Regions from separate parts of the Aureimonas sp. AU40 genome, predicted to be linked through region 1. Evidence: predicted binding sites of a transcription regulator. Region 1 holds the regulator's gene; each other region holds the start of a gene.
What was found. Region 1 encodes PhoB, which activates phosphate uptake and scavenging genes when phosphate is short. Its sites were predicted from a motif close to TGTCATNNANCTGTCAT; they were not measured.
Positions count from the first base shown of each region.

Region 1 (7,819 bases):
TTCTGGCGGGCACGCTCTACATCGCCTTCGTGGCCATGCTCTTCGCCGTGCCGGTCGGCCTCTTCGCCGCCATCTACATGGCCGAATATGCCTCCAGCCGCGTGCGCTCGGTGGTGAAGCCGCTGCTCGAACTCCTGGCCGGCATTCCGACCATCGTCTACGGCTTCTTCGCGCTCATCACCGTCGGCCCCTTCCTTCGCGACATCTCGGCCAGCATCAACGGCCTGCTCACCGGCAATTATGTCGGCTTCATCCAGGCGCAGTCGATCCTGACGGCGGGTCTGGTGATGGGCATCATGCTCATCCCCTTCGTGTCCTCCTTGTCGGACGACATCATCACCGCCGTGCCGCGCTCTCTGCGCGACGGCTCGATGGGGCTCGGCGCCACGCCGTCCGAGACGGTGAAGAAGGTGGTGCTGCCCGCAGCCCTGCCGGGCATCGTGTCGGCGCTGCTGCTGACGGCCTCGCGCGCCATCGGCGAGACCATGATCGTGGTTCTGGCCGCCGGCATCGCGGCGAACATCACGCTCAACCCGTTCGAGGCGATGACCACGGTCACGGTCAAGATCGTCTCGCAGCTCACCGGCGATCTCGACTTCACCTCGCCGCAGAGTCTGGTGGCCTTCGCGCTCGGCATCACGCTCTTCGTGCTGACGCTGATCCTCAACATCATCGCCCTTGCCATCGTGCGCAAGTATCGGGAGCAGTACGACTGATGAGCGACACGACGATTTCCCAAGGGTCGGCCATCCCGACCTCGGCCCGTCCGGCCCGTCGCGACATCGGCCTGCGCCGCCGCTACGCTTCCGAGCGCCGCTTCCGCCTCTACGGCCTTTCGGCCATCGGCGTCGGCCTGATCTTCCTCGCCATCCTGCTCTGGACGGTGATCGGGCAGGGCTACACCGCCTTCTTCCAGACCGAGATCCGCCTGCCGATCACTTTCTCCAAGAGCGTGATCGATCCGAACGACCGGGCCAAGACCGATCCGGCGGTGCTGCGCACGGCGAACTATCCTCGCCTGGTGCAGGACGCGCTGGTGAAGGAACTCGGCATCGACCCGAACAACCGCGCCGCCATCACCGCCGCTTCGCAGCTCCTGTCGCAGGGCGTGCGCGCGCAGCTCGCCAACATGGTGATGGACGATCTCTCGATCATCGGCACCACGCAGGAGATCTGGATCTACGCCAACTCCACCGTGGACTCGGCGGTGAAGGGCCAGTTCGACCTGTCGATCCCCGAAGCGCGCCGTCCTATCAAGGACCAGCAGCTGGAATGGATCCGCCAGCTGGAAAGCCGTGGCGAGCTGACCCAGCGCTTCAACACCGGCCTCTTCACTTTCGGCGCCTCCTCGCGCGCCGAGACGGCCGGCGTCGGCGTGGCGCTGATCGGCTCGCTCTACATGATGGCGATCGTTCTCGCCCTTGCGCTGCCGATCGGCGTCGCCGCCTCGATCTATCTCGAGGAGTTCGCGCCCAAGAACCGCTTCACCGACCTGATCGAGGTGAACATCAACAATCTGGCGGCCGTGCCCTCGATCGTCTACGGCCTTCTCGGCCTCGCGGTCTTCGTCAACTGGTTCGGCCTGCCGCGCTCGGCCTCGCTGGTCGGCGGCCTCGTGCTGACGCTGATGACGCTGCCGACCATCATCATCGCAACGCGCGCCGCGCTGAAAGCCGTGCCGCCCTCGATCCGCGCCGCCGCGCTCGGCCTCGGCGCCTCCAAGATGCAGATGGTGTTCCATCACGTTCTGCCGCTGGCGATGCCGGGCATTCTCACCGGCACGATCATCGGCCTTGCCCACGCGCTCGGCGAAACCGCGCCGCTGCTCCTGATCGGCATGGTCGCCTTCGTCGCCAACTACCCCGCGACGCCGATGGACCCCGCCACCGCTCTGCCCGTGCAAATCTACATGTGGGCCAACGAGGCCGAGCGCGCCTTCGTGGAGCGCACGTCGGGCGCGATCATCGTGCTTCTCCTTTTCCTGGCGGTCATGAACATCACCGCCATTCTGCTTCGTCGTCGCTTCGAGCGTCGCTGGTAGGAAAGAACGGATTTCTTATGATGGACAATCTTCATTTGACCGCCGCCCCGAAGACCAACGCGCCCGTCCTCGCCACCAAGATGAAGGGCGAGAACGTCTCGGTCTTCTACGGCGCGAAGCAGGCCCTGTTCGAGGTCAATCTCGACGTCTACGAGCGGCAGGTGACGGCGCTGATCGGCCCTTCGGGCTGCGGCAAGTCGACCTTCCTGCGTTCGCTCAACCGCATGAACGACACGGTCGAGGGTGCCAAGGTCAAGGGCCTCATCACGCTCGACGGGGAGGACATCTACAACCCGCAGATCGACGTGGTGGAACTGCGCGCCCGGGTCGGCATGGTGTTCCAGAAGCCCAACCCGTTCCCGAAGTCGATCTTCGAGAACGTCGCCTACGGCCCGAAGATCCACGGTCTCGCCAAGTCGAAGACGGACCTGGAAGAGGTCGTCGTGACCTCGCTGCGCAAGGCCGGCCTCTTCGAGGAGGTAAAGGACCGCCTCCACGACGCCGGCACGGGCCTGTCCGGCGGCCAGCAGCAGCGCCTGTGCATCGCCCGCGCCATCGCCGTTTCGCCCGAGGTGATCCTGATGGACGAGCCTTGCTCGGCCCTCGATCCGATCGCGACCGCCACGGTCGAGGAACTGATCGACGAGCTGAAGCAGAACTTCACCATCGTCATCGTCACCCACTCGATGCAGCAGGCGGCCCGCGTCTCGCAGCGCACGGCGATGTTCCACCTCGGCAAGATCGTCGAGGTCGGTTCCACGGAAAAGATGTTCCAGAACCCCGACGACAAGCGCACGCAGGACTACATCACCGGCCGCTTCGGCTGACCTCGCTCCCGGCTCCCGCAGCCTTATCGGGCCGGGAGTCGTTCTCCGCGAAACAGGGAGAGTTCGTTTCATGGAACATCACATCGTCTCGTCCTACGACGACGAACTGAAATTCATCCTTCGTCGCATTTCCGAAATGGGCGGCCAGGCCGAGCGCATGGTCGAGCAGGCGGTCTCCGCCCTGATCCGCTCCGATTGGGGTCTGGCGCAGTCCGTCGTTGCCGACGACATCCTTCTCGACACGCTGCAGCGCGAAGTGGACGAGCGCGCGGTTCTCACGATCGGCAAGCGCCAGCCGATGGCACACGACCTGCGCGAGATCGTCGGCGCCATCCGCATCTCCAACGATCTCGAGCGCATCGGCGATCTCGGCAAGAACATCGCCAAGCGCGTGATCGCGGTGACCGACCACAAGCAGCCGGTGCAGCTGGTGCGCGGCATCGAGCACATGTCGGAACTGGCGCTGGGCCAGCTGAAGAACGTGCTCGACGTCTATGCCACGCGCGACGACGTGCGGGCGCTGGAGATCCGCGCGCAGGACGCCGAGATCGACGCGCTCTACACGTCGCTCTTCCGCGAGCTCCTGACCTACATGATGGAAGATCCGCGCAACATCACGGCTTGCACGCATCTTCTCTTCTCGGCCAAGAACATCGAGCGCATCGGCGACCACGCGACCAACATCGCCGAGACGGTCTACTACATCAAGACCGGCAAACAGATGGAGGTCGAGCGGCCCAAGAGCGACTCGACGCCCTCGATCGCCTCGCCCTCGACCGGCCTGAACGGGTAAGTCGCATGGGCGCCCGGATCACCGTCGTCGAAGACGAGGAGGCGCTGGGCGTCCTCCTTCGCTACAATCTTGAGGCCGAGGGTTACGACGTCGACGTGATCGCGCGTGGCGACGAGGCCGACCTGCGGCTGAAGGAGGGCGTGCCCGACCTTCTTCTGCTCGACTGGATGCTGCCCGGCCTGTCCGGCGTCGAGCTTTGCCGGCGCCTGCGCACGCGGCCCGAGACCGAGCGCCTGCCGATCATCATGCTGACGGCGCGCGGCGAGGAAAGCGAGCGGGTGCGCGGCCTTTCGGTCGGGGCGGACGACTATGTCGTGAAGCCCTTCTCGACTCCCGAGCTCATGGCCCGCGTGCGCGCCATGCTGCGCCGGGTGAAGCCCGAGCGCATCTCCAGCCAGCTCGTGGCGGGCGATCTCGACCTCGACCGCGAGACGCATCGCGTGCGCCGCGCCGGCCGCGAGGTCAAGCTCGGACCCACCGAGTTCCGCCTCCTGGAATTCCTCATGCAGTCGCCCGGCCGCGTCTTCTCGCGCGAGCAGCTCTTGGACGGCGTCTGGGGCCGCGACATCTATGTCGACGAGCGCACGGTGGACGTCCATGTCGGACGTCTGCGCAAGGCCATCAATCGGGGCCGCCAGCGCGACCCGATCCGCACCGTGCGCGGGGCGGGCTATTCGCTGGACGAGAACTTCACCGCCGCCGCGCGGCCCGTGCAGCAGCGGGCCGAAGCGAGCTGAAGCGACGCCTTATGATGAAACGGAAACGCCGCGAGAGCCAAAGGGCTGCTCGCGGCGTTTTCGTTTGGCGGAGGCGGGCGATCAGCCCTCGGCGCTGTCGTCCTTCAGATAGGGCTCGACCGTGCCCTTCAGCTTCATCAGCAGCGGCTTGCCCTGGCGGTCCTTGGCCTTGCCGGCGGCGACGCGCACCCAGCCTTCGCTGACGCAATATTCCTCGACATTGGTCTTCTCGTTGCCGTTGAAGCGGATGCCGATGCCGCGCGCCAGCAGCGCCTCGTCATGGAACGGGCTGTCGGGGTCGATCGCCAGACGGTCGGGAAGGGCGGGGGTATCGGTCATGTCATGGCCTTTTCGAAAGGGGCGTCGCGCGCCGGCCGGGCCGGCGCCTGGATCAGAAAGCGTCTTCCGCTCGCATGGCTTGCCTCATAACGCAGGACAGGCGCGAGCGGGAGACGCTTTCTAGAAGGAGGGCGGGGAGAGAGGCCGCAGGGGCGAGGCAGGCGCAAAGAAAAGCCCGGCGCGAAGGCCGGGCTCGAAACCGCGATGGATTAAAAGCGCCTGAAGCATTCCGGCTTGCCGGAACGCTGCAAGGTCCACGATTTCGTCTCATGTCTCGGAAAAGCATTTCCGCCTTGCCGGGGCGTGCCCTTAGCGAACGCGGCGGCGCTCCGACATCGGCTGGAAGGCGATGCGCGCGTGGTGCTTGCAATAGGGCGAAGAGTCCTGGGAATGGTTTCCGCAGAAGCGGAAGTCCGGGCTCAGCGGGTCGCCCAGCGGCCATTTGCAGGTGCGGTCGGAAAGCTGCACCAGCGTCAGGTTGCGCGACATGGGCACGACCTCGCCGCCTTCGGAATGACCGAATGGCTGGGCCTCCTCGAAGGCGCCGGCGTCCGGGTCCATCTTCAGGGCCGTGGCGCCCACCGAATGGATCATCGGCTGGCGGAGCGGCATGGGCGCGCGCGGCGGGGCGGAAGTGGGCATGGAGGGCGTCAGGATGCGCGGCGCTGCGCTCGGCGTCTGCATGGGGGCCGAGGCGGGCGTCACTACAGGGGCCGCGACGGGCGCGGGCGCGAACTCGCGGCGCGGGGCGGGCGGCTCCACCGCCGCGATCGACGGCGCGGCCACCGGCTCCGGCACGGGCGCGGCGGCGACCGGCACGGGCTGGGGCGCGGGCTCGAAGGCGGGCGCGACGCGCACCGGCGCCACGGGGGCGGCCTCGGCCGGGCTTTCGTCCGCGCCGCCCTTGGGGCGGTTGTCCAGCTTCAGCCGGTGAACCTTGCCGATCACGGCGTTGCGCGTCACGCCGCCGAGCTCCGCCGCGATCTGGCTGGCGCTTCGACCTTCGCCCCAAAGGCGGGTGAGCAGCTCGATGCGCTCCTCGGTCCAACTCATGAACAGACTCCTCGTACTCTGTCGCTGCGGGAGGGCGGCCGGTGCCGTCATCCATAGCCCCTGTCGATCCCTTGCGGATCGACGGGACTTCCCACACGAAATCTGGTGTCTGAGAGGGTTCTAGAACGCGAGTGCGAAGGGCGGCAAGAGTGGGCGCCGCCGGGCGAATCGTTTCGCCCCCTTTTCAACAGCTTATGGGTGCGGAGCGACGTTTACGGAAGCATAGAGGCTCGCAAAAGGCGAAACTTCGGCTTTCGTTGACAATTCGCGCCCCGGCCATGGTATAGGCAGCGCGTTGCGCGCGGGCTTATTGTGCCTGCCGCTCCGGCCGCCTTCGCGCCGCCGTTCCCTCCATTGTCCATGCCAACGAGAAGTATCGCCATGGCCGAGACCCACGACAATCCGCTGTTTGCCACCTTCGCGCGCGCGGACCTTCGAGTGGAGCGAGGCGAGGGGGTCTGGCTGCACATGTCGGACGGGCGCAAGTTCCTGGACTTCACCGGCGGCATCGCGGTGAACTCTCTCGGCCACGCCCATCCCCATCTCGTGGCGGCGCTCACCGAGCAGGCGGGCAAGCTCTGGCATACGTCCAACCTCTTCCACGTGCCCGGGCAAGAAAAGCTCGCCGGCCGGCTGGTCGAGGCGTCCTTCGCCGACAAGGTGTTCTTCACCAATTCCGGCGCCGAGGCGCTGGAATGCGCCATCAAGACGGCCCGGCGCTACCAGTATGTCTCGGGCCACCCCGAGCGCTTCCGCATCGTGACCTTCGAGGGCGCCTTCCACGGCCGCACGCTGGCCACCATCGCCGCCGGCGGCCAGGCCAAGTATCTCGAAGGCTTCGGCCCGAAGGTCGAAGGCTTCGACCAGGTTCCCTTCGGCGACGCGGCGGCGCTGCGCGCGGCGATCGGCGCCGAGACGGCCGCGATCCTGATCGAGCCGATCCAGGGCGAGGGCGGCATCCGCGCGCCCGACGCCGGCTTCCTGAAGCTGATCCGCGATCTCTGCGACGAGCACGGCCTGCTCCTGATCTTCGACGAGGTGCAGACCGGCGTCGGGCGCACCGGGCGCTTCTTTGCCTACGAGAGCACCGGCGTCACACCCGACATCCTGGCCTCGGCCAAGGGCATCGGCGGCGGCTTCCCGCTCGGCGCCTGCCTTGCCACGGACGAGGCCGCCAAGGGCATGACGCCCGGCACGCACGGCACGACCTTCGGCGGCAACCCGCTCGCCATGGCGGTCGGCAATGCCGTCCTGGACGTAGTGTTGGGCGACGGCTTCCTCGACCAGGTGCGCCACAACGCGCTCCTGTTCAAGCAGAGCCTTGCCTCGCTGGCCGATCGCTATCCCGCCGTGGTCTCGGAAGTGCGCGGCGAGGGGCTCCTGATCGGCCTTCAGGCCGTTGTGCCCAACACGAAGCTGATCGAGGCGCTGCGCGACCATTCGATGCTGGCGGCGCCCGCCGGCGACAATGTCGTGCGCTTCCTGCCGCCGCTCACCGTCACCGAGAGCGAAATCCGCGAGGCGATGGAGCGGCTGGAGGCCGCTGTCGCCGACCTGTCCCAGTCCCATCCCGAAAGCAGCGCGGCATGAGCCAAGTTCTCGCCTCCGCGCCGCCGGCCGTTTCGGCCGTCCGGCACTTCATCGATCTGTCCACCATGAAGGGCGGGGACCTGCGCGCCATTCTGGACGACGCGCGGGAGCGCAAGGCGCTCGGCCGCCAGGGCCCGCGCCCGCTCGAAGGGCGCATGCTCGCCATGATCTTCGAGAAGCCCTCGACGCGCACCCGCGTGTCGTTCGACGTCGGCATGCGCCAGCTCGGCGGCGAGACGCTGTTTCTGTCGGGCTCGGAAATGCAGCTCGGCCGGGCCGAGACGATCGCCGACACGGCGCGCGTCCTGTCGCGCTATGTCGACGCGATCATGATCCGCACCACGGATCATTCGCGCCTTCTGGAAATGGCGGAAGCTGCGACCGTGCCCGTCATCAACGCGTTGACCGACGACACGCATCCCTGCCAGATCATGGCCGA
Region 1 covers NZ_BBWL01000022.1:49,045-56,863, forward strand. The annotation lists gene pstC (phosphate ABC transporter permease subunit PstC) at 1-716, shown strand, start outside; gene pstA (phosphate ABC transporter permease PstA) at 716-2,041, shown strand; gene pstB (phosphate ABC transporter ATP-binding protein PstB) at 2,059-2,868, shown strand; gene phoU (phosphate signaling complex protein PhoU) at 2,939-3,661, shown strand; gene phoB (phosphate regulon transcriptional regulator PhoB) at 3,667-4,398, shown strand; gene AUL32_RS07520 (DUF3297 family protein) at 4,480-4,737, opposite strand; gene AUL32_RS26420 (GcrA family cell cycle regulator) at 5,047-5,790, opposite strand; gene AUL32_RS07530 (aspartate aminotransferase family protein) at 6,172-7,380, shown strand; gene argF (ornithine carbamoyltransferase) at 7,377-7,819, shown strand, end outside.

Region 2 (7,819 bases), on a different contig from region 1:
GCTTCCGCCATATTCCGAACGGCATTCCCGGCGTCGAGACACGGCTGCCCATCCTCTTCTCGGAAGGGGTGATGAAGGGGCGGATCGATCTTCCCCGCTTCGTCGCGCTGACGAGCACCAACCATGCCAAGGTCTACGGCCTGGAGCTTAAGGGCCGGATCGCGGTCGGCATGGACGCCGACATCGCGATCTGGGACCCGGCCGCCCGCCGCACGATCCGCCATGCGGACCTGCACGACGGGGCGGACTACAGCCCCTATGAGGGCGTGCCGATCCAGGGTTGGCCGACGGATGTGATCCTCGGTGGCAAGGTCATGATCCGCGACGGTGCGCTGGAAGGCCGGAAGGGCGACGGGCGCTACCGCCCCCGCGCGTTGCCGCGTCTTTGACGCGCACTGTCTGACGAAGAGGAGGGGGCGCTGCGGCGCCCTTTTTTGCGTGACCGGGATCTCAAGCCGAGGAACCTTGTCATAACCTCAAGTTACTTCGACGAGAGGCAGTCCCGATTCTTGGATCTCGAGAGTAGGACGCAAGTCGCGCATAGACGAGCAGCCATCCGACCGGAAATCCGTTCAGGTGCCCGGTCACGAATCGACTCTGCCGTTAAGTCAATTTTCGCGAGTCTGTCGCATCTTCTACGATAAGGACGACAAAGCGTCGCAGCTGCTGCTTTGTCGGACAAGCAAGGGTCGGAGATCGAGAGCCGCGTTCGCGGCCATCGGCTCGGACGACGGCTTGGTCAGGTTCGGTGCTTGAGGTTCGGCGCGTTTCGAAGCGTGGCGGAACCCCCCGCGTCCGGGCGGGCGCAGCCATTCCACGCATACGGATCGGTCGATCGCCTTCGCCCCCGCAGCAGCGGGGCGTGGCGGGCGTGCGCCCCCGCACGTCACGCGGTCGCTCGGCTCGCGCGCCCTGTCCGGTCCCCAGTCCCCTCTGCCGCAGACCCGAACCCCCTTGTCCTCCCTCGTTTCCCTTGGAACGGAAGGTGCCTTGATGCTCAGCATGTCGAATCTTCGAATGAAGGCCAAGATCGTCCTTCTGTTCACGATCATAGCCGCCACGATGATCGCGGCGGTCGCCGTGATCTTCAGCGGCAAGACCACCTTGTCCAACACGATGCGATGGAACGACCACACGCATGATGTGATGGCCGACGTGGACCAGCTGACGGCTGCGATGGTCGACCGGGAAACCGGCATGCGCGGCTTCCTCATCACCGGCGCGCCCGCCAATCTCGATCCCTACCGCGCGGGCTCGGCCCGGTTCGCCGACGCTCTGCGCGAAGCGCGCGAAATGACGGCCGACAACCCGGCGCAGCAGACCCGCCTGGCGCGGGTCGGCGAGCTCGCCGATCAATGGACGAGCGAGGTGGCCGAGCCGGCGATCGCGCTGATGGCCGATCCCGCGACGCGCGAGCGCGCCTGGAACTTCGAGATCACCAATGCCGGCAAGAAGACGATGGACGAGCTTCGCGCGGTGACGGGCGAGATCATCTCCACTGAGAAGGGACTCTTGGAAATTCGTCAAAAAGACGCCGCTTCGGCCGAGCGGATGATCGAATGGGCGATCGGCGGTGGCCTCTTCGGCATGATCGCGATGCTCGTGATCTCCGGCATCATGCTGGTGCGCGCCACCTCCGCGCCCTTGCAGCGCGCCGTCGGTCTGGCGCAGGCCATCAGCGCGGGCGATCTCACGCAGTCCGTCGAGATCACGGGGCGCGACGAGATCGCCGACCTTCAGCGCGCCATGAACGCGATGAGCGGGAAGCTTCGCGAGATCATCTCCGACGTCATCGGCTCGGCCCAGCAGGTCGCCGCCGGTTCGCACCAGTCGGCGAGCACGGCCGAGCAGCTGAGCCAGGGCGCCAGCGAGCAGGCCGCCTCCACCGAGCAGCTGGGGCAGGGCACGGTCGAGCAGGCCGCCTCGGCCCAGCTTCTGAGCCGCGGCATTTCCGAACAGGCCGCCTCCACCGAGCGGCTCAGCCAGGGCGCCACGGAACAGGCCGCCGCCACCGAGCAGGCCTCGGCCGCGATGGAGGAAATGTCGGCCAATATCCGCCAGACCGCCGAGAACGCCACGACCACGGAAAAGATCGCCGCGCAGGCCTCGGTGAACGCCGAGAAGAGCGGCAAGGCGGTCGCCAATTCCGTGGAGGCGATGCGCACCATCGCCGGCAAGATCCGCATCGTCCAGGAGATTGCTCGCCAGACCGACCTTCTGGCGCTCAACGCCGCGATTGAGGCGGCGCGTGCCGGCCAGCATGGCAAGGGTTTCGCGGTGGTGGCCTCGGAAGTGCGCAAGCTCGCCGAGCGCTCGCAGCAGGCGGCCGCCGAGATCAGCGACCTGTCGACCTCGACGCTCTCGATCTCCGAGGAAGCGGGGCGGATGCTGGAGCAGCTCGTGCCCGACATCCAGCGCACCTCGGAACTGGTGGGCGAGATTTCGGCCGCCTGCCGCGAGCAGAACACTGGTGCCGAGCAGATCAACCAAGCGATCCAGCAGCTCGACAAGGTGACGCAGCAGACCAGCGAGGCAGTGCAGCAACTGGACGAGGTGGCGCAGCAGAACGCCAAGGCCGTGCAACAGCTCGACGAGATCGCGCAGCAAAACGCCGCCGCCGTTCACCAGCTCGACCAGATCACCCAGCAGAACGCCTCGGCCTCCAACGAGATGTCCGCGACCGCCGAGCAGCTCTCGGCCGAGGCCTCGCGCCTGACCGATCGCGTCGCCTTCTTCCGCCTCGGCACGGAGACCGAAGGGTCGCACCGGCCGGCAGCGCCCGCGCGCTCCGACGTGCGCGCGCTTCAGGCCGAGGTGGATCGTTTCGCCACGAGCCGCCCGCCCGTCGTGAAGCCGCTGGCCGCCAAGCCCCTGCCCGTGAAGTTGCCCGTCACCAAGCCGGCGGCAGCCGCGTCGGCCGCCCCAGCGCACCGCGCGCTCCCCGCCAAGCGCGTCGCCCGGGGCGGCATCGCCCTCGACCTCGGACCGGAGGACGGCGAGACGGGCTTCGAGAAGATGAGCTCGTAACGCCGAGGGTAGACCCGGCCTAAGACACAAAACCCCGCCTTGCGGCCTCGTGCCGCAAGGCGGGGTTTTTTGTTGCCACGCCGACGCCAACGGCTTCGGCGCAAGGGAGAAGGCGAGGTCCTATGGCTACCCGTCCCCCCTGCGCTCGAAGCGGGGCGCCCGGCTTACCAGCCGAGCTTCACGGTCTCGGGCAGGGTGAGGCGGTAGGCCAGGACCATGCTGTCATTGTCGAGCCCGGCATCGTAGCTCTTGCCCTGCATCACGCCCTTGGTGGTGAGGAAGTCGTTGTCGTTGCCGACGAACAGGAAGACGTCGTTGGGGGCGTTCGGGTCGCGCGCTGGGGCCAGCGCCAGCGCCTCCCACTTTTCCGACAGGGTCTTGGCGTCGGCCTTTTCGTTGTCGATGTTGAGCCCGACGCGCGCCAGCTGCACGGGGTTCAGCATGTTGACGAGAACGGCGGATTTCACCGGCGTGATGGCGGGGTCGAGCACGTTGCGCTCGCCGACCTTGGGGGCGATCGGTTTGGTGGTCGTCTCAAAGTCGGTGCCCGCCAGATTGGTGGCGCCGGCGGTGTCCACCACCAGGATCTGCTTGACCATTTCGGGGTTCTTGCAGCCGCAGCCCCAGCCGTTTCCGTCGCGCGTCAGAAGCAGGAACTGGTGGTTGCTGAGCGCGGCCATTTCGCTGAGCGCAGCGGTCGCGTCGATCTCGCCATTGCCCTTCTTGGAATAGACCGGCAACTCCAGGGCGTAGACGGCCTTGGGTGCCTTGGGCAGCGCGTCGGCGGAGATGTCGTAGACATAGACGCGGGTCGTGGCGCGGTTGGCCTGGTTCTTGGAGGCCGAGGAATCCTGCACCGCGCCGCTCTGCAGCACGGCGAACAGCGTCTTGCCGTCCGGCGAGATCGACAGGGCTTCCAGCCCCTGGTTGTTGCGGCGGCCCGTGTCCGGGGCCTTCAGCGAATTGTCGTCGATCCGTCCGTCGGTCATCGGCACGATGGCGGGGCTGGGGTCGATGATGCCTTCCAGGCGGCCGTCGGCGGCGAAGAGATAGATGTCGGCGGCATATTCGTCGCTGACATAGATGCGCCCGTCGGCCCGGCGCGCCACGCCTTCGGCGTCGAGCGACAGGCGGCCGGCGCCGAGCGCTCCCTCGGCCGGCGAGGGCAGGACATGGCCGTTCTCGGTCATCGTGTGGCTGGCGGGGTCCGCGCCCGTGGTCGGCTTGCCGTCGAAGCCGGTGAGCGGCGTGCCGGTGCCCGTGGGCGTCACGCTCAGCGTGCCGGCCTTGCCGTCGAGCTTCAGCGACAGGTCGAAATCCACCAGCCGGCCCTGGTAGTCGGAGAAGAAGCCCTTGTCCGGCTCGTTGTAGCCGCGATCGGGCAGGGTGCGCAGGCGCGCGGTGTAGCCCTCCGCCGTCTTCTGCCAGCTGCCCGGCTCGATCAGCATGGCCGAGAAGGAGCCGAGCGTGTCGCCGAGAAAGTCGAGATTGGCGGCGGGCACGCGCGCCGCCGCGACGAGCCCGTGATTGACGAAGGTTTCGCCGTTCAGCACGGCCGTTTCCTCGCCCGGCGCCTCCGACACGGAAGCCTTGGGATAGGCGACCGGCTCGGCCCGCGCCGCACCGGCAAAGGCGGCGGCGGCGAGGAACAGCGCGGTGAGACGGCGAATGCGCATGGGAAACCTCCGAAAGCGGCAAGGGGCAGGCCTGCGCGCGTGATAGGACGCGATCCGTGACGATTGCATGACGCCGCGTCCCGCTTTTCGGTTTCTTAAACTGTCCTCGGAAACGGGCTGTTTTGCTTTGGCGGCTCCGTTCGACGGCGTAGCGTATTCGCTTGTTTTGGAAATGCTCCCGCCGTTCATCTCTCAGGGAGGGTGCCTCGCCAGGGGCGGCGAGACGAGGAACGCGGGGAAATGCGTCCGCTGACCGGCAGGCCAGAAAGGCCGACCACAGACTCGCCAATGTTCGGCCCGCCATAAGGCGGGTGAGGCGCCAAGCCGCTGAACGGACGGCTTAAACGGTCGAAAAACGGTCCCTTATCACCTGAGCCATGCGCGGAAGTAGGTTAACAAAGAGTTTATCCAATAGAGCCATTCGCTGACTGCATGTCTCCCTTGCCGCTTTTGCGCTGCACAACGGAAGGGGAAGCCGGTACATACGGGACATCGAACACGCAGGACCCCGCCGGCCACCACCGATGAGAGGCCGGACCGGAAAGATCAGAGACCATGACCCTCGCTCGCCTCTTCGAAGACAAAACCCAGTTTCGCCCCAATGCGCGCGAGCTGAACCGCATGACGGCCCGTGAGCTGTCCGACATCGGCATGTCCCGCTTCGACATGCCGACCGCCCGCCGCACGGCGCGCTAACAGTTTCTCCCTTTCGCTCCGACCGGTCCTCCCCCGGTCGCGGCGTTCGAGCCGACCGGTTCCTCCCACCGCCGGCTCACCCTTGACGCCCTTGCCGGTCCTCCCCCGGCAAGGGCGTTTTTCGTTTGGGAACCGCCCTTGCCGGCGCGCGGGCCTGTCGGCCTCGCCGCCGTCAGCTGTTGATGAGATCCTTGATCCGCCGGGCGAGAACGGTGAGATCGAAAGGCTTGGTCACGACCTGCATGCCGCTTTCGAGATGGCCATGGCTGAGAACGGCGGTCTCGGCATAGCCCGTCACGAACAGGACCTTCAGCCCCGGGCGCAGGGCGCGCGCGGCGTCGGCCACCTGCCGCCCGTTCATGCCCTTGGGCAGGCCGACATCGGTGACGAGAAGATCGACGCCGATACCCGAGCGCAGGATCTCCAGCCCTTCCGGCCCGTCGGCGGCCTCGATCGCGCTGTAGCCGAGGTCTTCCAGGACATCCACCACGAGCATGCGCACCAGTGGTTCGTCGTCGATCACCAGCACGGTTTCGCCCGCGCCCGTTCGCGGGCTCGCCGGTTCCGGCTCGGGCACCCGCGCATCCGCCTCGGCCACGGCGTGGCGGGGCAGGAAGATCGTCACCGACGTGCCCTCGCCGACCTGCGAATGAAGGCGCACCTCGCCGCCCGACTGCTTGGCGAAACCGTAGATCATGGACAGGCCAAGCCCCGTGCCGAGGCCTATCGGCTTGGTGGTGAAGAAGGGCTCGAAGACGCGCTCCATGATCTCGGGTGCCATGCCGACGCCGTTGTCCGACACGGTGAGCGAGGCGTAGTCGCCCGGCGGCATGTCGCGCACCAAGGCCGCGCGCTCGGCGATCGTGCGGTTGGCGGTCTCCAGCACGAGGCGCCCACCATGGGGCATGGCGTCCCGCGCGTTGATGCAGAGGTTGAGAAGCGCGTTCTCCAACTGGTTCGGGTCCACCAGAACCGGCCAGAGCCCCGCCGTACCATGCACCTCCACCGCGATGGCGGGGCCGACCGTCCGGCGCACCATCTCCTCCATACCGGCGACGATCCGGTCGACATCCGAGGGCTTGGGCTCCAGCGTCTGGCGCCTCGAGAAGGCGAGCAGGCGATGGGTCAGCGCCGCGGCGCGCTTGGCCGCGCTTTGCGCGGCGGTCATGTAGCGGTCGATCTCGCCGAATCGCCCCTGCGCGATGCGCGTCTGCATCATGTCGAGCGAGCCGGAAATGCCGGCGAGCAGATTGTTGAAATCGTGCGCGAGGCCGCCCGTCAGCTGACCCACCGCTTCCATTTTCTGGCTCTGGCGCAGTGCCTCCTCGGAGAGCATGAGCTCGGCGGTCTTGTCAGCGACGCGCTGCTCCAGCGTTTCGGTGAGGCTGCGCAGCATTTCGGTGACGCGCTCGCGCTCGGCCTCGATGGCGCGGCGCTCCTCGATGTCGATCAGGACGCCGGGAAAGTTCAGCGGCGTGCCGTCCGGCCCATGCTCGACCCGGCCGTTCGCCTCCAGCCAGTAATAGTTCCCGTCGGCGCGGCGCGTTCGGTACTGGTGCGCATAGGCGCCGCCGCGCGTGATCGCCTCACCGATCGCGGCGGCGAGCGCTTCTTGGTCGTCGGGGTGGACGGTGCTCACGACCTGCGCGAGGCTCAGACCATCCCGGCCGAGCGCGGGGTCGAGGCCGAAGGCTTTGGCAAAGGCTTCGTCCACGGTGAAGCGGTCGCTCGGCAGGTCCCAAAGCCAAGTGCCGATGATGGCCCCAGCCGATAGCGCCAGTTGCACGCGCTGCACGTTCTCGCGCGACAGCGCCTCGCTATCACGTAGCGCCTGCGCGGCGCTCGCGCGCTCCACGGCGATGCGAAGGCGCATGGCGAACTCGCGGATGAGGTCGAGATCCTCCTCCGGCCAGGCCCGAGCGTGGACGTCGTTGACATAGAGAAGCGCGACCAGCCGCCCCTGCTCGACCAGCGGCACGTTCACGAAGGCCTGCCCGCTCAGCGCCTTCAGCTGGTCCGCCGCATCGACGGTGCGCGGATCGAGGCGCGCGTCGGGAATGACATTGGTGTCACCGCGCTTCAGGTCCTCGACATAGCTACCGTAGCTGCGCAGATGGATGTCGGGCGCCAGGCCCTCGATGCCCGGCGCGTTCCATTCCCGCCGCACGCGCAGAACCTCGCTTTCAGGATCGATCGTGCCGTAGCCGACCCGGCTGACGCCGAGCGCGCGGCCGAGGATCGCATTGGCCCCTGCGGCCAGCTCGTCCGCGTTCTCGACATCGCGAAACACGTTGCCGAGCGCGATCAGCGCGTCGCGCCGGATGCCGATCCGTGCCTGTTCGGTGACTTCGGTGGCGAGCAGGAGCACGCCGGCAAAGCCGCCATCCTCCCCCTGCACGGGCGAAAAACTGTAGGTCCAG
Region 2 covers NZ_BBWL01000044.1:14,999-22,817, forward strand. The annotation lists gene hydA (dihydropyrimidinase) at 1-389, shown strand, start outside; partial or broken gene AUL32_RS17200 (methyl-accepting chemotaxis protein) at 994-2,514, shown strand; gene AUL32_RS17205 (esterase-like activity of phytase family protein) at 3,192-4,703, opposite strand; gene AUL32_RS24625 (DUF1127 domain-containing protein) at 5,259-5,399, shown strand; gene AUL32_RS17210 (ATP-binding protein) at 5,572-7,819, opposite strand, start outside.
Region 2: the regulator PhoB is predicted to act here: its motif matches at 4,760-4,776, upstream of AUL32_RS17205 (esterase-like activity of phytase family protein).

Region 3 (7,819 bases), on a different contig from region 1:
CGCCATGACGAAGCTGTTGAAGAGGGCCAGGCCGAGATCGGCGCGCTGCCAGGCGGCGGCGTAGTTCTTCAGCATCTCGCCGCCCGGCACGAAGCTGAAGGGGACGGCGTTGACCTGGGCGACCGACTGCGTGGAGGCGCAGATCACGATCCAGAAGGGAACGAGCACCAGGGTCAGCGCGACGAGCAGGATCGCGTAGGTGACGATGTTGGCGAAGGGGGTTTTCTCGATCACGGCCAGCCCCTCAGCGATAATGCACGCGCCGCTCGACGAAGCGGAACTGGACGAAGGTGAAGACCATGATGATGGCGATGACCATGAGGCTCTGCGCAGCAGCGCCGGAATAGTCGAGCCCTTCGAAGGCTTTCGCCACGATGTTGAAGACCATGACGTTGGTGGCGTTGTTGGGACCGCCATAGGTGGTGCGGTCGACGATGCCGTAGGTGTCCTTGCCGACGAAGCTTTCCGTCGCGATCAGGATCAGGAGAAGGAACAGCGTCGGCGTCAGCATCGGGATCTGGATGTCGATGGCGCGGCGCAGCGGGCCGGACCCATCCATGGCGGCGGCCTCGGTCAGCGAGCGCGGGATCGATTGAAGGCCCGCTAGAAGGAAGATGAAGCAGTAGCCGACCCATTTCCAAACGAAGCAGGTGATGATCAGGATCATCGCGTGGCTGCCGTATTTCGCCGGGTTCCAAAAGTCGGGATGCGCCGCGTTGACGATCGCCATCAGCCCGCGCTCGGGCGAGAGGATGAAGAGAAAGGCGGTGCCGACCGCCGGTCCGGCCAGGGCATAGGGCCAGATGTAGAAGAAGCGGAAGAACTTCGAGCCCTTGAGCTGCCGGTCCACGGCGAGCGCCAGGACCAGGGCGAGGGCGAGCGTGATGAAAGTGCTGGAACAGGCGAAGATCAGGCTGACGCGCACCGAGTTCCAATATTGGGTGTCGGCGAAGACGGAGGTGAAGTTCTCCCAGCCGACGAAGATGCGCTCGCCCGCGCCGCCGAAGGCCGGCTCCAGCGTGAAGGCCCAGTTCATGACCGAGACGGCCGGCCAGTAGAAGAAAAGGAAGATGAGCAGGAGCTGCGGTAGGGCGGCGACGGCCGGAACCCAGCGGCTCTTGAAGACGACGCGCTTCATGGGAGACATCCGCTATGAGGCGCGCCGCCGGCCCCTGATGGAGACCGGCGGCGCGGGTTGAAGGCAGGTCGGCTCAGTTCAGCGTCTGGCCGGCATAGGTCTTCTCGAAGCGGCGCAGCAGCGTGTTGGAGCGCGCGGCGGCTTCGTCGAGGCTCGTCTGGACGTCGGCGTTCTGCATGAAGATCGCCTCCAGCGCGGTCGAGAACTCCTTGCGGATCTGCGTGTAGTTGCCGAGGCGGATGCCGCGCGTGTTGTCGGAGGGCTCGGTGAAGCTGAGGCTCTCGATCGCGAGTTCGCGGCCCTTGAACTGCGGCTTGTCGTAGAAGCCGTTGGCCTTCATCGCCTGGAAGCCGGTCTTCGTCACCGGAATGTAGCCGGTGACCGTGGACCACCATTCCACCATGTCGGGCTGGGCGATGAAGTTCAGGAAGGCGGCCGCACCCTTGTATTCGGCCTCGGGGCGATCCTTCATGACCCAGAGCGAGGCGCCGCCGACGAGCGACTTCTGGCGCTCGGTGCCCTCGAAGACCGGCAACATGGCGACATGCCACTCGACGCCGGCGGGAATGGTCTTGCCGACCGTGCCGTGATCGGCGATCGAGCTCATGGCCATCTGGCAGGTCTGCGACGAGAAGGCCGGGATCGGGTCCATGCCGAGCGCCTTGGTCTTCACGACGAAAAGCTTCTCGTCCGCCTGCTTCTTCCAGAACTTGATCTCGTCCACGACCTTCGTCTTGTTGAAGACGACTTCCGCGTCGAGGCCCTTATAGCCGTTGGCCTGGGTGGCGATCGGCTGGTTGTGGATGGCGGAGAACTGGTCCAGCGAGAACCAAGGGTCGAAATTGATGGCCATCGGGCATTCGAAGCCCGCGTCCTTCAGCTTGCGGGCGTCAGTCGCGACCTGTTCCCAGGTCTTCGGCGCGTCCGTGATACCGGCCTTTTTGAAGGCATCGGCATTGTAGTAGAAGACGGCGGTGGAGGAATTGAAGGGGAAGGACTGCAGCTCGCCCTTCGCCGTGGCGAAGTAGTTGGCAATGCCCGGGAAGTAGTTGTCCCAGTCGATCTTGTAGCCGCTGTCGGCCATCAGCTTCTTGGCGGGGACGAAGGCGTTCGACATCATGAGGTCGAGCGTGCCGGCGTCGTAGACCTGGGTGATCGCCGGGTGCTTCTTGGCGCGATAGGCGGCGATCGTGTTCTGCAGGTTGGTGTCGTAGGCGCCCTGGCTGACGCAGTTGATCTCGTAGTCCGTCTGCGAGGCGTTGAACTTGGTGCAAGCTTCCTGCACCCGCTCGCCGAGATCGCCGGAAAGGCCGTGCCAGAACTCGAACTTGACCGGGGCGGCCTGCGCCGTGCCCGACAGACCTGCCAAAAGCGCAAGCGCGCTCGCCGCGCCGAAGATTTTCGTCAGCATCTTAGCCCCATCGATCCGAAAAATTGTTGCCGAACTCTTGTTGTTCGTCGCGGCGCTCTACTAGGTAATGGTGGACGGCGAGTACAATGAAGTTTGGATGACGGTCCGTGAAACAGACATTCGCGGTTTTGTTTCACATCCGTCAAAAATCCATGACGAGACTGTCACCGAGGTGACATGGGGCCCGTGCTAGCGCCCGGCTCGGCGTCCACCGCTTCTCGCCGTGAGATCAGCCTTTCCCCTTCACGAATCGTCCGAGCCCCCATGACCTCCCGTTTCGCCGCTCCCGCCGCCGAGCCGCTGTCGCTGCGCTCTCCCGTTTTGGATTTCGACCCGGCCGATATCCTGGTGATCGCCCATCGCGGCTCCTGGGCGCGGGCGCCCGAAAACTCTATCCAAGCCATTCGCGACGCCATCGCGCTCGGCGTCGGGATGGTGGAGATCGACGTGCGCCAAGCCGCCGACGGCGCGATGGTGGTGATCCACGACGACACGCTGGACCGCACCACGGAAGGAACCGGCCCCGTCCGCGCTGAGACGGGCGAGGCCATCCGCCGGATGCGGCTTCGCGAGCGGGGCGGCGACGAGGGCGCGGCGCTGACGGAGGAGCGGGTGCCTTCGCTTTTCGAGGCGTTGGAAGAGGCGCGCGGGCGCGTGCTCGTTAATATCGACACCAAGTCGGTGAGCGAGCTGCCGGCGGTCTCGGCCGAGATTCTCAGCGGCGGTTTTAGCGCCGGCGTGGTGGTGAAGGCCGAGCTGAAATCCAGCGAGCTGGCGCAGCTGCCGACCGATCATCCCGCCTTCGGCCCGCTGCCCTTCATGCCGGTCGTCGTCTCGGCGCCGCAGGGCTTTGCCGGCGATCTCGCCGCGCTGGCGCCGCTGTCGCCCTTCATGATCGAGTGCAAGCCCCATTGCGTCGCCGATCTGGAAACGGGCATGGAAGTGGCGCGCACGATCGGCGCGCGGATTTGGCTCAACACGCTGGACGTGGCTCACATGACCGACTTCAACGACACGGCGGCCATGGCCGACGCGGACGCCATCTGGGGGCGGCTGCTCGATCTCGGCGTCGGCGCGATGCAGACCGACGAGTCGCAGGCTCTCGTCGCCTATCTCGCCGGGCGCGGCCTCAAGAGCGCCCGTCCGTGACGCTCGAGCGCATGGCGCGCCGCGACGCGGCGAGCGAGATCGTGAAGGCCGCAGCAAACGACGCGCTCGGCTTCTTCTCGCAGCGCGCGGGGCTGGCGGTCGAGACCAAGGCCGGTCCTCGCGATTTCGTGTCCGACGCCGACCGCACGATCGAGACGCGCGTGCGCGCCCTGCTGGCCGAGCGCTTCCCGGGCGAGGCCGTGGTCGGCGAGGAGGCCGGCGGCGAGACCGCCGCGCGCTACTGGATCGTCGATCCCATCGACGGAACGTCGAACTTTCTGGCCGGCTCGCCGCTCTGGGGCGTGTCGCTCGGCTTCGTGGAAGAGGGCGAGCCCACCGTCGGCGCCATCGCCGCGCCCTGCCTAGGCGAACTCATGGCCGGGGCCAAGGGAGCCGGCGTCCTGCGCAACGGCGTTCCGTTCGAGCGGCGGGTCACGGTCGAAGGGCTGGGTCTCGTGTCGATCGGAGACAGTCCCGGCGAGGATCTGGAGGCCACGATCGCGCTGCAGCGCCGCCTGCGAGAGCGGAACTGGATCGTGGAATCCTTCCACTGCACCTCGGTCTCCATGCTGTTTGCCGCGCTCGGTCGCTTCGACGGGCACATCCAGCCGGTGACGACGATGTGGGACATCGCGGGCGGCGCTGCGATCTGCCGCGAACTGGGGCTGGAGGTCGAGATCAGTCAGCACGCGGACGGCGCCTATGGCATCCATGCCGGGACGGCCGCGCTCCTGCGTGATGCGCTCGGAGAAGGCGAGAGAGCAGGCGTCGCCGCCCAATAGTTCCCCCCGAACAGACAAAAAGGCCCGCGTCGATCGCTCGGCGCGGGCTTTACTATGTCAGGGGATCGCGCCGAGATCAGGCTTCGAAGGCGCGCAGCACGGCGTCGCCGGCCTGACCCGTCGAGGCTTCGCCCTTGAGATCGCGCGTGCGCCCTTCCGGCGTCTGAAGCGCGGTCTCGATCGCCGCGACGATCGCGGCTGCGGCTTCCGTCTCGCCGAGATGCTCCAGCATCATCGCCGCCGTCCAGATCTGGCCGATCGGATTGGCGATGGCCTGGCCCGCGATGTCGGGCGCCGAGCCGTGCACCGGCTCGAACAAGGAGGGGAAGCGCCCTTCCGGGTTGATGTTGGCCGAGGGCGCGATGCCGATCGTGCCCGTGCAGGCCGGACCGAGATCGGAGAGGATGTCGCCGAAGAGGTTGGAGCCCACCACGACATCGAACCGGTCCGGGTTCAGGACGAAATGCGCGGTGAGAATGTCGATATGGTACTTATCACTCCGCACGTCGGGATAGTCCGCTCCCACGGCCTCGACCCGCGAATCCCACCACGGCATGGTGATGGCGATGCCGTTGGACTTGGTGGCCGAGGTCAGGTGCTTCTTCGGCCGGGCCTTTGCCAGATCGAAGGCGAAGCGCAGGATGCGGTCCGTTCCGTGGCGGCTCATCACCGTTTCCTGGATCACCACCTCGCGCTCGGTGCCGGGGAACATGGTGCCGCCGACGGCGGAATATTCGCCTTCCGTGTTCTCGCGCACCACCATGAAGTCGATGTCACCGGGCTCGCGGCCCTTCAGCGGGCAGGGCACGCCCGGCATGAGGCGCACGGGGCGAAGGTTCACATATTGGTCGAACTCGCGGCGGAACTGCAGCAGCGAGCCCCAGAGCGAGATGTGGTCGGGCACCTTCTGCGGCCAGCCGACGGCGCCGAAGAAGATCGCGTCCATCGGCGAAAGGATCGCCTTCCAGTCGTCCGGCAGCATCTTGCCGTGTTGGAGATAATAGTCGCAGGAGGCGAATTCGTGGTGCCGGAGGTCCAGCGTGAAGCCGAAGCGGCGCGCCGCCGCTTCCAGAAGCTTGACGCCCTCGGGCATGACTTCGAGGCCGATCCCGTCACCAGGGATCACGGCGATCGTGTAATGTCTGGTCTCGCTCATATCGGTCTTCTCCCTCAAGCCGCCAGGGCGCCGCGAATGTCGGGGATCTCGAGCAGCCCGTCCAGCACCGCCTCGAACCGGTCGACGAGCAGGTCGATCTCCTCGATCGTGCAGACCAGCGGCGGGGCGAAGCCGACGATGTCGTCCGCGAAGGCGCGGAAGATCAGCCCCTTCTCGTAGCCGAGGCGGCTGAGATGCTCGGCGACCTTCAGGTCGGCGGTGGGCTTCAGGCGCTTCTGCTTGTCGGTCACGAGTTCGACGCCGGCGAGCAGGCCGCGCACTCTGACGTCGCCGACCAGCGGATGGCTTTCCATCGCCTGCAGGCGCTGCGTGAAATGGGCGCCCGAGCGCTGGCCGTTCGCCAGAATGCCGCCCTCGGTGTAGAGGCGCAGCACTTCGAGGCCGACGGCGGCCGAAACCGGATGGGCGGAGTAAGTGAAGCCGTGGCCGATCGGCTTTCCAGCCGGCGCGTTGTCGGCGATCGCCCGGTAGATCGTGTCGGACAGGAGCACCGCGCCCATCGGCGAATAGCCCGACGTGAGGCCCTTGGCGACCGTCATCAGGTCGGGCACCACGCCGTCGTGCTCGCAGCCGAAGAGCGGGCCGGTGCGCCCGAACCCAGTGATGACCTCGTCGGCGACGAAGAGAATGTCGAGCTCGCGGCAGGCCTCGCGCATCGCCTTCAGCCAGCCGTCGGGGGGCACGATGACGCCGCCCGACCCCTGCACCGGCTCGACGAAGAAGGCCGCGACATTCTCCGCCCCCAGTTCCTCGACCTTGTCGCGCAGCGCCGCGACGGAGGAGGCGATGACGCTGGCATCGTCCGATCCGTTCGGGTTGCGATACGGATAGGGCGAGGCGATGTGGTGCTGGATGGGCATCGGCGCGTCGAACCCGTCATGGAAAACGGGGAGCGCGGTGAGGCCCGCGCCGACCGTGGAAGAGCCGTGATAGCCGCGCTGCAGCGCGATCATGTGCTTCTTGGTCGGGCGGCCCGTCACATTGTAGAAATAGCGGATGAAGCGCACGGCCGAATCCACCGCGTCCGAGCCGCCGAGCGTGAAGTAGACATGGTTGAGATCGCCCGGCGCCAGTTCGGCGATGCCGGCGGCCAGCCGGATGGCGGGCTCGGAGGAGAAGTGAAAATAGCCGGTGGCATAGGGCAGGCGGCGCATCTGCTCGGCCGCGGCCTCCACGATCGACTCGTGCCCGTAGCCGACATTGACGCACCAGAGGCCGGAGAAGCCGTCGATCAACTCGCGCCCCTCGCTGTCGGTCAGCATCACGCCCTTGGCCGACTGGAGCACCGTGGCGCCGCGCTTCTCGTGCCCGCTCCAGGACACGACGGGGTGGATCAGGTGCTCGCGATCGAGTTCGATCAGGGAGTTGGCGCGCATGGGACGGGCTCCGGTGGAAAGGCTGGAGCCCGAGATTGATCCCGTTCGCGCGGAAGATGGTGCCGGGGCCGGCGCATGCGCGGCCCATTTCGAAGCGTTTGCGGGCGGCGTTCCGGCAGAAGATCGCGGCCGAAGCCGCCTGCCGTCAGGCCGCCTGCTGGCGCTTGGCGTTCACCTCGTCCAGCCAGCCGGTGCGCAGTTCCGGCACCGAGGAAAGGAGCAGCTTGGTGTAGTCCTCGCGCGGGTTGGCGAGCAGCGTCTCGGTCGGCCCGCTTTCCACGATGCGCCCGTTCTGGAGCACCAGGACCTCGTCGCTGATGGCGCGGACCACGCCGAGATCGTGGCTGATGAAGACATAGGACACGGCGAGTTCGCGCTTCAGCTCGGCCAGAAGATCGAGGATCGCCTCGGCCACCACCGTGTCGAGCGCCGAGGTGACCTCGTCGCACAGGATAACGTCGGGATCGGCGGCGAGCGCCCGGGCGAGATTGGCGCGCTGCTTCTGCCCGCCCGACATTTCGGACGGCAGGCGCTCGAGAACGCCGGCGGGCAGGCGGACGAGATCGAGCAGCCTCAAGGTTCGCTTGTGTCGCTCTGCGGTACCGAGGCCATGATAGAAGGTGAGGGGGCGGCCGAGGATTTCGCCGATCGTCTGCGCCGGGTTCAGCGCCGTGTCGGCGTTCTGGAAGACGATCTGCACGCGGCGAAGCTCGTCGCGCTGGCGCTCGTTCAGAGACGGCGCCAGCACCTTGCCGGCGAGCCGCACCTCGCCCCGCGACGCCGGCA
Region 3 covers NZ_BBWL01000010.1:20,142-27,960, forward strand. The annotation lists gene AUL32_RS03740 (ABC transporter permease subunit) at 1-234, opposite strand, end outside; gene AUL32_RS03745 (carbohydrate ABC transporter permease) at 245-1,138, opposite strand; gene AUL32_RS03750 (extracellular solute-binding protein) at 1,212-2,549, opposite strand; gene AUL32_RS03755 (glycerophosphodiester phosphodiesterase family protein) at 2,814-3,698, shown strand; gene AUL32_RS03760 (inositol monophosphatase family protein) at 3,695-4,480, shown strand; gene AUL32_RS03765 (tartrate dehydrogenase) at 4,557-5,636, opposite strand; gene AUL32_RS03770 (aminotransferase class III-fold pyridoxal phosphate-dependent enzyme) at 5,651-7,033, opposite strand; gene AUL32_RS03775 (ABC transporter ATP-binding protein) at 7,179-7,819, opposite strand, start outside.
Region 3: the regulator PhoB is predicted to act here: its motif matches at 2,636-2,652, upstream of AUL32_RS03755 (glycerophosphodiester phosphodiesterase family protein).

Region 4 (7,819 bases), on a different contig from region 1:
CGGGCGATCTGGCTGGCGGCGCGCTCCAACGCCAGTGTCTCGTAATAGTCGGTCGGGCGCAAAGTGCCGAGCGCGGCTTCCAATTGGCCGATGCGAAGGGCATGGGACAGTTCGAACGTGGCGCGCACCGTCGCTTCGATCGGCTGCGATGTTTCACGTGAAACGGCGTCCATGTCCGGCACTAAGGCCAGCAGCGGCAGGAGGGCGAGGTCGGCGGCGAGATCCTGCGGCACGCCGCGTTGGACGAACTCGGCCTCCGCCGCTTCCACGCCCTGCCGGGCGCGCTCGCTGGCGAGACTCGCCAGTTGGGGCTTCAAGCGTCGCACCCGCTCCTGAAGCGCCGCGACGGCCGGGCCGAGATCCACCGTGCCGGCCCGCACCAAGCCGACCGTGACCCGCTGAAGGAAGGTGGAGACGGCGGCATAGAGCTCGTTCTGCGTGTCGCCGGGCAGGGCGGCGTCGAGCGCGTCGATCCGGGCCAGGAGGTCGGCCATTTCGAACCCGTCCGCCGCCAGGACGAAGCCTTGGCAGACCGCGCTGGCGTTGCGGCCCGTCGCGTCGCGCAGCACCACGGCGAAACTCGGACCCAAGCGGTTGACGAGGTCGTTGGCCAGACCCGTCGCGACGATCTCGCGGCGCAGCCGGTGCCCGTCGATCTCGGCGGAGAAGCGCTGGCGCATGGCCGGCGAGAAGTAGGAGACGAGCCGCTCGTGCAGATAGGGATCGTCCGGCAGGGGGCCGGAGACGATGCCGTTGAACAGGTCGATCTTGGCATAGGCGAGGAGCACGGCGAGTTCGGGCCGGGTCAGGCTCTGGCCCTTGGCGCGAAGATCGGCGATCGCCGCATCGGTCGGCAGCGTCTCCACCGCGCGGTCGAGCGCGCCGGTCTCCTCCAGGACGCTCATCAGTCGCGCCTGGAGCGACAGGCGGGCCGCGCCCGCGCGCTGCTCCAACGAGAGCGCCAGGGTCTGCTCGTAATTGTTGCGCAGCACCAGCCGCGCCACGTCGTCGGTCATGGAGGCGAGCAACGTGTCGCGGTCGGGGCGCAGGAGGGAGCCGCCGGCGACCGCCGCGCGCAGCGCGATCTTGATGTTCACCTCGACGTCCGACGTGTTGACGCCCGCCGAATTGTCGATCGCGTCCGTGTTCAGCCGCACGCCCGCGCGGGCCGCCTCGATGCGGGCCTGCTGGGTCAGGGCGAGATTGGCGCCTTCGCCGACCACCTTGGCGCGGATCTCGCGGCCCGTGATGCGCACGGCATCGTTGGCGCGGTCGCCCACATCCAGATTGCTCTCAGCGCGGGCGCGCACATAGGTGCCGATGCCGCCGAACCAGAGCAGGTCCACCGGCGCGCGCAGGATGGCGGTGATGACCTCCTGCGGCGTGCCGGTGCGCTTGTCCCAGCCGATCGCCTCGGCGGCTTCGGCCGAGAGAGTGATGCGCTTTTCGCGGCGCGAGAAGACGCCGCCGCCTGCGGAGATTTTCGACCGGTCGTAGTCGTTCCAGGAGGAGCGGGGCAGGTCGAACAGGCGGCGCCGCTCGGCATAGGACGAGGCCGGGTCCGGCTGCGGGTCGATGAAGATGTCGCGATGGTCGAAGGCGGCGACGAGGCGCGTCTGGGTCGAGAGCAGCATGCCGTTGCCGAACACGTCGCCCGACATGTCGCCGCAGCCGGCTGCGGTGAAGGGCTCGGACTGGATGTCCCAAGCTTTGTCGCCGGCACCCATCTCGCGGAAATGGCGCTTCACCGCCTCCCAGGCGCCGCGCGCCGTGATGCCCATGGCCTTGTGGTCGTAGCCCGCCGAGCCTCCGCTAGCGAAGGCGTCGCCCAGCCAGAAGCCGCGCGCCTCGGCCACGGCATTGGCCGTGTCGGAGAAGGTGGCCGTGCCCTTGTCGGCCGCCACCACGAAATAGGGATCGAGATCGTCGTACCGCACGACACCGTCGGGCGTCACCGTCTCGCCCGCCGCATCGATATTGTCGGTGACCGACAGGAGCGAGGCGATGAAGACGATATAGGCCGAGCGGCCGGCCTCGAACCAGACGTCCCGCTGCGCGGGGTCGGGCAGGCGCTTGGGGTAGAAGCCGCCCTTGGAGCCGACCGGCACGATCACCGCGTTCTTGACCTGCTGCGCCTTCACGAGGCCGAGCACCTCGGTCCGGTAGTCCTGGGAGCGGTCGGACCAGCGAAGGCCGCCGCGCGCCACGGGGCCGAAGCGCAGATGCACGCCCTCGACGCGTGCGTCGAACACGAAGATCTCGCGGTAGGGCACGGGCGCGGGAACGCCCTCCAGAAGATGCGGGTCGAACTTGAAGGCGAGCGCCGGCTCGACCTGCGTCGGCCGCGAGTTGGGATCGGCCGAAACATGGGGCACGGCGTAGAAATTGGTGCGCAGCGTGGCGAGCACGGCGGAGAGGAGACGGCGGGCGACGCGGTCCTCGTCCAGCGTTTCCAAGGCGTCGAGCGAGGCGCGAAGGCGCAGGAGAACCGGCAGCGCGCCGCGCCGGGCGGCGCGCTCGGCCTCGCCGTCGCCCTTCAGCTCCTCGGGAAGGTCATCCGCCTGGTCGGCGCGCGCGGGGTCGAAGCTTGCGGCAAAGAGCAGGGCGAGATCGCGCGCGATCCCGGGCTGGCGTTCCAGCACCTGCGCGATGAAGGCGTCGGTATAGGCAAAGCCGGTCTGCCTGACATAGCGGGCATAGGCGCGCAGCAGATTGGCGGTGCGCCAGTCCAGCCCGGCGGCGAAGACCAGCGCGTTGAACCCGTCGTTCTCGATGCGCCCGTCTGTGACGGCGGCGAAGGTCGCCTCCAGCGCGGCGCCGCCATCGGGCAGCGCGATCTCGCCGCCCGAGCGCAGCGTCAGTTCCATGTCGTGCAGCCAGACGGTCGTTTCGTCCGGCCGGCGCATTTCGAAGGAGCGCTCGGCCACCGCCGAGAAGCCCATATTCTCCAGGATCGGCACGCGGCGCGAAAGGGACAGCGGCTGGGCGAGGTTGTAGAGGCGAAGCCGCAGAACCTCGGCGCTTTCGTTCGGCCGGCGATAGAAGTCGGCGGCGAGCCGCTGCGTGTCGGACAGAGCCAGCATGTGAAGCGCGTCGCCCACCGCTTCGTCTGGCGGCACGAGGTCGCGGTAGCCGTCCGGCAGGCCGGGCGCCATGGCCATCAGCTCGCCATGCCGGCCGGCGAGCGCGCTGGCGCGCTCGAAGCCGAGCATCCAGTCGCGGGCGAGATCGGTGATCGCGGCTTCCAGCTCGGCCGGGTCCGGCTGCGGGGTCGGGCCGCCGCGACGGCCGATGATGAAGTGGATCGAGGCGAGCGAGCCTTCGGGAAAGGCGGGATACCAAGCCGAGACATGGCCGTCGTAGCGCTCGGCCAGGAGAAGCCCGATCTCGTCGCGCAGCCGCGCGTCGTAGCGATCGCGCGGCACGAAGACGAGGACGGAGGCGAAGCGGTCGAACCGGTCGATGCGCGGCAGGACGCGGATGCGCGGGCGCTCGCCCAGCTCCGTCACGACGCCGATGAAGTCGGCGAGAAGATCGGTGTCGATCTGGAACATCTCGTCGCGCGAATAGGTGTCGAGCGCGACGCGCAGGGCCTTGGCCGAATGCGAACGGGGCGAAAAGGCGAAGCGCTCGATCACCGCCTCGGCCTTGCGGCGCAGAAGCGGGATGGAAAGAACCGAACTCGCATAGGCGTTGGAGGCGAAGAGGCCGACGAGCCGGGTTTCCCCGACGAGCCGCCCTTCCGCGTCGCGCCGCTTGATGCCGACATAGTCCATGTAGACGCGGCGATGAACGCGCGAGCGGGCGTTCGCCTTGGCGACGATGAGCGGGGCGGGGTCCTCCAGAAAGGCGCGGACTTCCGCGCTGGTGGCCGAGCCCGGCGCCTCGCGGCGCAGGACGCGCACCTCCGGGTCGGTCAGGATGCCGAGTTCGGAGCCCTCGACGCGGCGCAGCGCCTCGCCCTCGGGGAAGTAGCTGAAGTCGCGAAGGCCGAGGAAGATGAAGTTCTCGTCGCAGAGCCAGCGCAGGAGCGCGGCGCCTTCGCGCTCGGCATCGGCGCGGGCGCGGTCGCCCTCACTTGCGGCGCGCGCCTCGATCTCGCCGGCGGCGGCCTCGACGCGGGCCCGCATGGCCTGATGGTCGCGATTGACGACGCCGACTTCGCTGAGGATCGCTTCCAGGTCGCGGGCCAGCGCTTCTTCCGCGCGCGGCTCGGCGGTGGGCTCGATCGCCACCTGGATCAGGCTGACGCGCTCGGTCCCGCCTTCGCGCCCGGCGGCGTGGAACGCGGCCGGCGCGCCGGAGGCATCGCGCGACACGTCGAGAACGGGATGGGACACGGCGTGGATGGCCGGGGCGCGGGAGGCGATGGCCGCCGTCACGCTGTCGAACAGGAAGGGCATGTCGTCATGGACGAGCGTGACCAGCGTCACGGGTTCGCCGAGGCGCGCCGCCTCGCTGAAGCGCTCGACGCGGACCTTGGACCCGCCGGGGCGATGGCCGGCGAGAAGATCGGCGGCGCGCTCGGCCATGCCGGCGAGAAAGGCGGGGTCGAAGGGCGCGAGATCCTCGGCCGGCGGGCGCGCGAAGAGAAGAGGCGCGAGCCGGGCCGCCATGCCGCCGTCCGGCAGGCGTGACAGGGCCGCTTGGAGGATGGCGCGCTTCTCGCCGGTGGAATCGGGCATGGTGCTTCCTCGCTTGGAACCGCAGGGCTGTTCTCGCCCCGTTCGGTTGGGGAGGGACCCTGGCAAGACCGGCTGGCGCGGGGCTTTCCGCCGCCTCGGGCGTGCCGGTCCTTCTCTAATCGGCGTTCGCGACGGGCCGATGGCAGGCCCGTTCTCCGTTTGGGTGTCGCCACCAAGGATGGGACGGCGCGCTCAGATTTCCACCAGCCGGTCCGGAATGGCGTTGCGCCCCGTCGGGTCCGGCGGAAAGCGCGCGGCGAGCAGCGCGCCGCTGCGGTGCACCGCCGCCTCGAAGCCTTCGACCAGCCGGTCGCCCTTGGCGGCCTCCACCAGTCCGGCGACGATCCCGTCCCATTCGGCCTGGGGCACCTCGGCCGCGATGCCCTCGTCGGCGATCACCTCGGCATAACGTTCCGCTTCCGAAACGAACAGGAGGACGCCGGTGCGCTCGGGCGTGCGGTGGAGATTGTGGGCGAGGAACTGGGCCCGCGCCATGCGGGCGGCGCGCGCCCGGGCGAGGGCCGGGGGCACAAAGAGCATGGTGAGATGCGAGGAGCGCAGGAGAAGAAAGAGGATCGCCGCGCCCGCCAGCTGCGCGGTTTCCACCAGGAGGGCGGGGAGGGCGAGGCCCGACAGGGCGGCGACGAGCGCCGCCAGCCAGCCGAACAGGAGCGAGAGCGCCAGTGCCAGCGTGGCGGCGACGAAGCGATAATCGTCGCTCGCGCGGGCGAAGACGGCATAGATCTCGCCGCCGGTCTCCCGCTCCGCCGCCGCGATGGCCCCGGCGATGCGGGTGTGGTCCTCTGGGGTGAAGCGAAGCGCCATCCTGTCTCCTACCAGCTTCCCGACGAGCCGCCGCCGCCGAAGGACCCGCCGCCGCCCGAGAAGCCGCCGCCGGACGAAGAACCGCCGCCGCCCCAGCCCGAGCCGCCTCCGAACCCGCCGCCCCAGCCGGGGCTGATGGGAATGGCGCGTCGGCGCCGGCGGGCGGGCATGGCCGAGCCGCCGCCCGGGCCGCTTCCGGGGCCGCCGCGCCCGCCGCCGAAGAGGCGCGACAAGAGGGCGGCCAGAAGCGGGCCGACGGCGACGAAGAGAATGAAGAGGATGACCGCAAGGCTCAGCCAGCCATCCGAGCCCTGTCCCTGTCCCTGTCCCTGCCCCTGGCCCTGCCAGCCTGCGTTGCGCTCGGCGCGGGCCTGGACCTCGGCGGCGTCGCCGCCCAGGATCTGCAGGATGGCGTCGGTTCCGGCGCGGATGCCGCCGGGATAGTCGTTGGCGCGAAAGCGCGGCAGAATGTCGTTCTCGATCACGAGCCCCGACAGCGCGTCGGTCAGCGTGCCCTCCAGCCCATAGCCGACCTCGATGCGCACGCGCCGGTCGTTCTTGGAAACGAGGAGGATGACGCCGTTGTTCTCACCCTCCCGCCCGATGCCCCAGGCGCGACCGAGCCGGTAGCCGTAGTCGGCGATGTCGTAGCCTTGCAGATCGGGCACGGTGGCGACCACGACCTGATCGCTGGAGCGCTGCTCGAAGGCCTCGAGCTTTTGCGTCAGCTCCGCCTTCGCGGCCGCGTCCAGAAGGCCCGCGCTGTCCACCACCCGGCCGGAAAGCGGCGGGAAGGTCTGCGCCAGGGCCGGCCCAGCAAGGGCAAGCCCCGCCAAGACCGGGAGCGCCAGAAGGGCCAGCAGCCAGAGCGCGGCGAGCGCCGAGGCGCGAACCGGCCGCTTTGTCTGACGGGCAGGATGGGCGCGCATGGCCGCCCTCGCCTCAGCGGTTGAACGAGACGGGCGGCGGCGTCGCGGCGCCGGTGTTGGCCTCGAAGACCTGCATGGGCTTGGAGTCGGGGTAGAGAATGCCAGCGATCCAGCGGCCCGGAATGGTGCGAAGCTCGGTGTTGTAGGCCTGCACCGCCTCGATATAGTCGCGCCGCGCCACGGCGATGCGGTTTTCTGTGCCTTCCAGCTGGCTCTGCAGAGCCAGGAAATTGGCGTTGGACTTGAGGTCGGGATAGCGCTCCACGGTGACGAGCAGGCGGGACAGGGCGCCGCCCAACTCCTCCTGCGCGGTCTGGAAGCGCTGCACGGCGGCGGGGTCGGTCAGCTGGTCGGCGGTGATCGTGGTCTGTGTCGCCTTGGCGCGCGCTTCCGTCACCGCCACCAGCACGTCGCGCTCCTGCGCGGCATAACCCTTCACCGTTTCCACCAGATTGGGGATCAGGTCGGCGCGGCGCTGGTACTGGTTCTGCACCTCGCCCCAGCTCGCCTTGGCGCGCTCTTCCAGCGTCGGCACATTGTTGACGCCGCAGGCCGACAGAAGCGGGGCAAGAACCAGGAGCGCGAGGGCGAGGCGCCACCTTGCGAAGCGGGAAACGCCCGAGGGGGCGAGCGACAGGGACACGGGGGCAGTCCTCCGGGAAGCGGGCACGTTCGCGCCATATAGGGCAAGATGTCGCGGCGGGCAGGGCCCGCGCCCCGACCCTCGGCAGGGGGGTGAATTCGTGCGCGGCGAGCGGGCGCCGACTTGCCCGAAGCCCGCTTTTCCGGCAGGTTCGCCGCCATGACAGGACGATCCGACGACCGGGAGCGCCGCGACGAGGCCGAGGCCATCCTGCGCCGCGTGCGCCAGGAGACCGAGCCGCAGACCGGGGTCGCGGCCGAGCGGATGGTGCTCGGCGCGCGGCGACATTTCTGGGCGGGCGATGCCGACCCGGCCGATCGGATCGAGGTCTGGGGCACGCGCATCGGCCGGCTGGCGGGGCTGGCGGCCTTTCTCGTGCTCGCCGTGCTACTCGTCATCCAGCTTTTGGCGGAGTGAACCAAGCGTCCATGTCCCAGGTCCCTCCCGCGTCGGGCGAAAAGCCGGCGGTCATTTCGATCTCGTCCCATGTGGCGCGCGGCACGGTGGGCAACCGGGCCGTGGTCTTCGCGCTGGAAACGCTGGGCTATCCCGTCTGGTCGGTGCCGACCGTGACGCTGCCCTGGCATCCCGGCCATGGCCCCTCGACCCGCATCGTGCCCGACCCCGAAACCTTCGCCGCCTTCATCGCAGATCTCGCCCGCGCGCCCTGGCTGGGCGAGGTGGGCGCGGTGATCTCCGGCTATTTCGGCGGCCCGGAGCAGGTGGAGGCCGTGGCC
Region 4 covers NZ_BBWL01000035.1:105,909-113,727, forward strand. The annotation lists gene AUL32_RS12220 (NAD-glutamate dehydrogenase) at 1-4,685, opposite strand, end outside; gene AUL32_RS12225 (TPM domain-containing protein) at 4,878-5,510, opposite strand; gene AUL32_RS12230 (TPM domain-containing protein) at 5,519-6,439, opposite strand; gene AUL32_RS12235 (LemA family protein) at 6,453-7,082, opposite strand; gene AUL32_RS12240 (hypothetical protein) at 7,242-7,499, shown strand; gene pdxY (pyridoxal kinase PdxY) at 7,511-7,819, shown strand, end outside.
Region 4: the regulator PhoB is predicted to act here: its motif matches at 4,814-4,830, upstream of AUL32_RS12220 (NAD-glutamate dehydrogenase).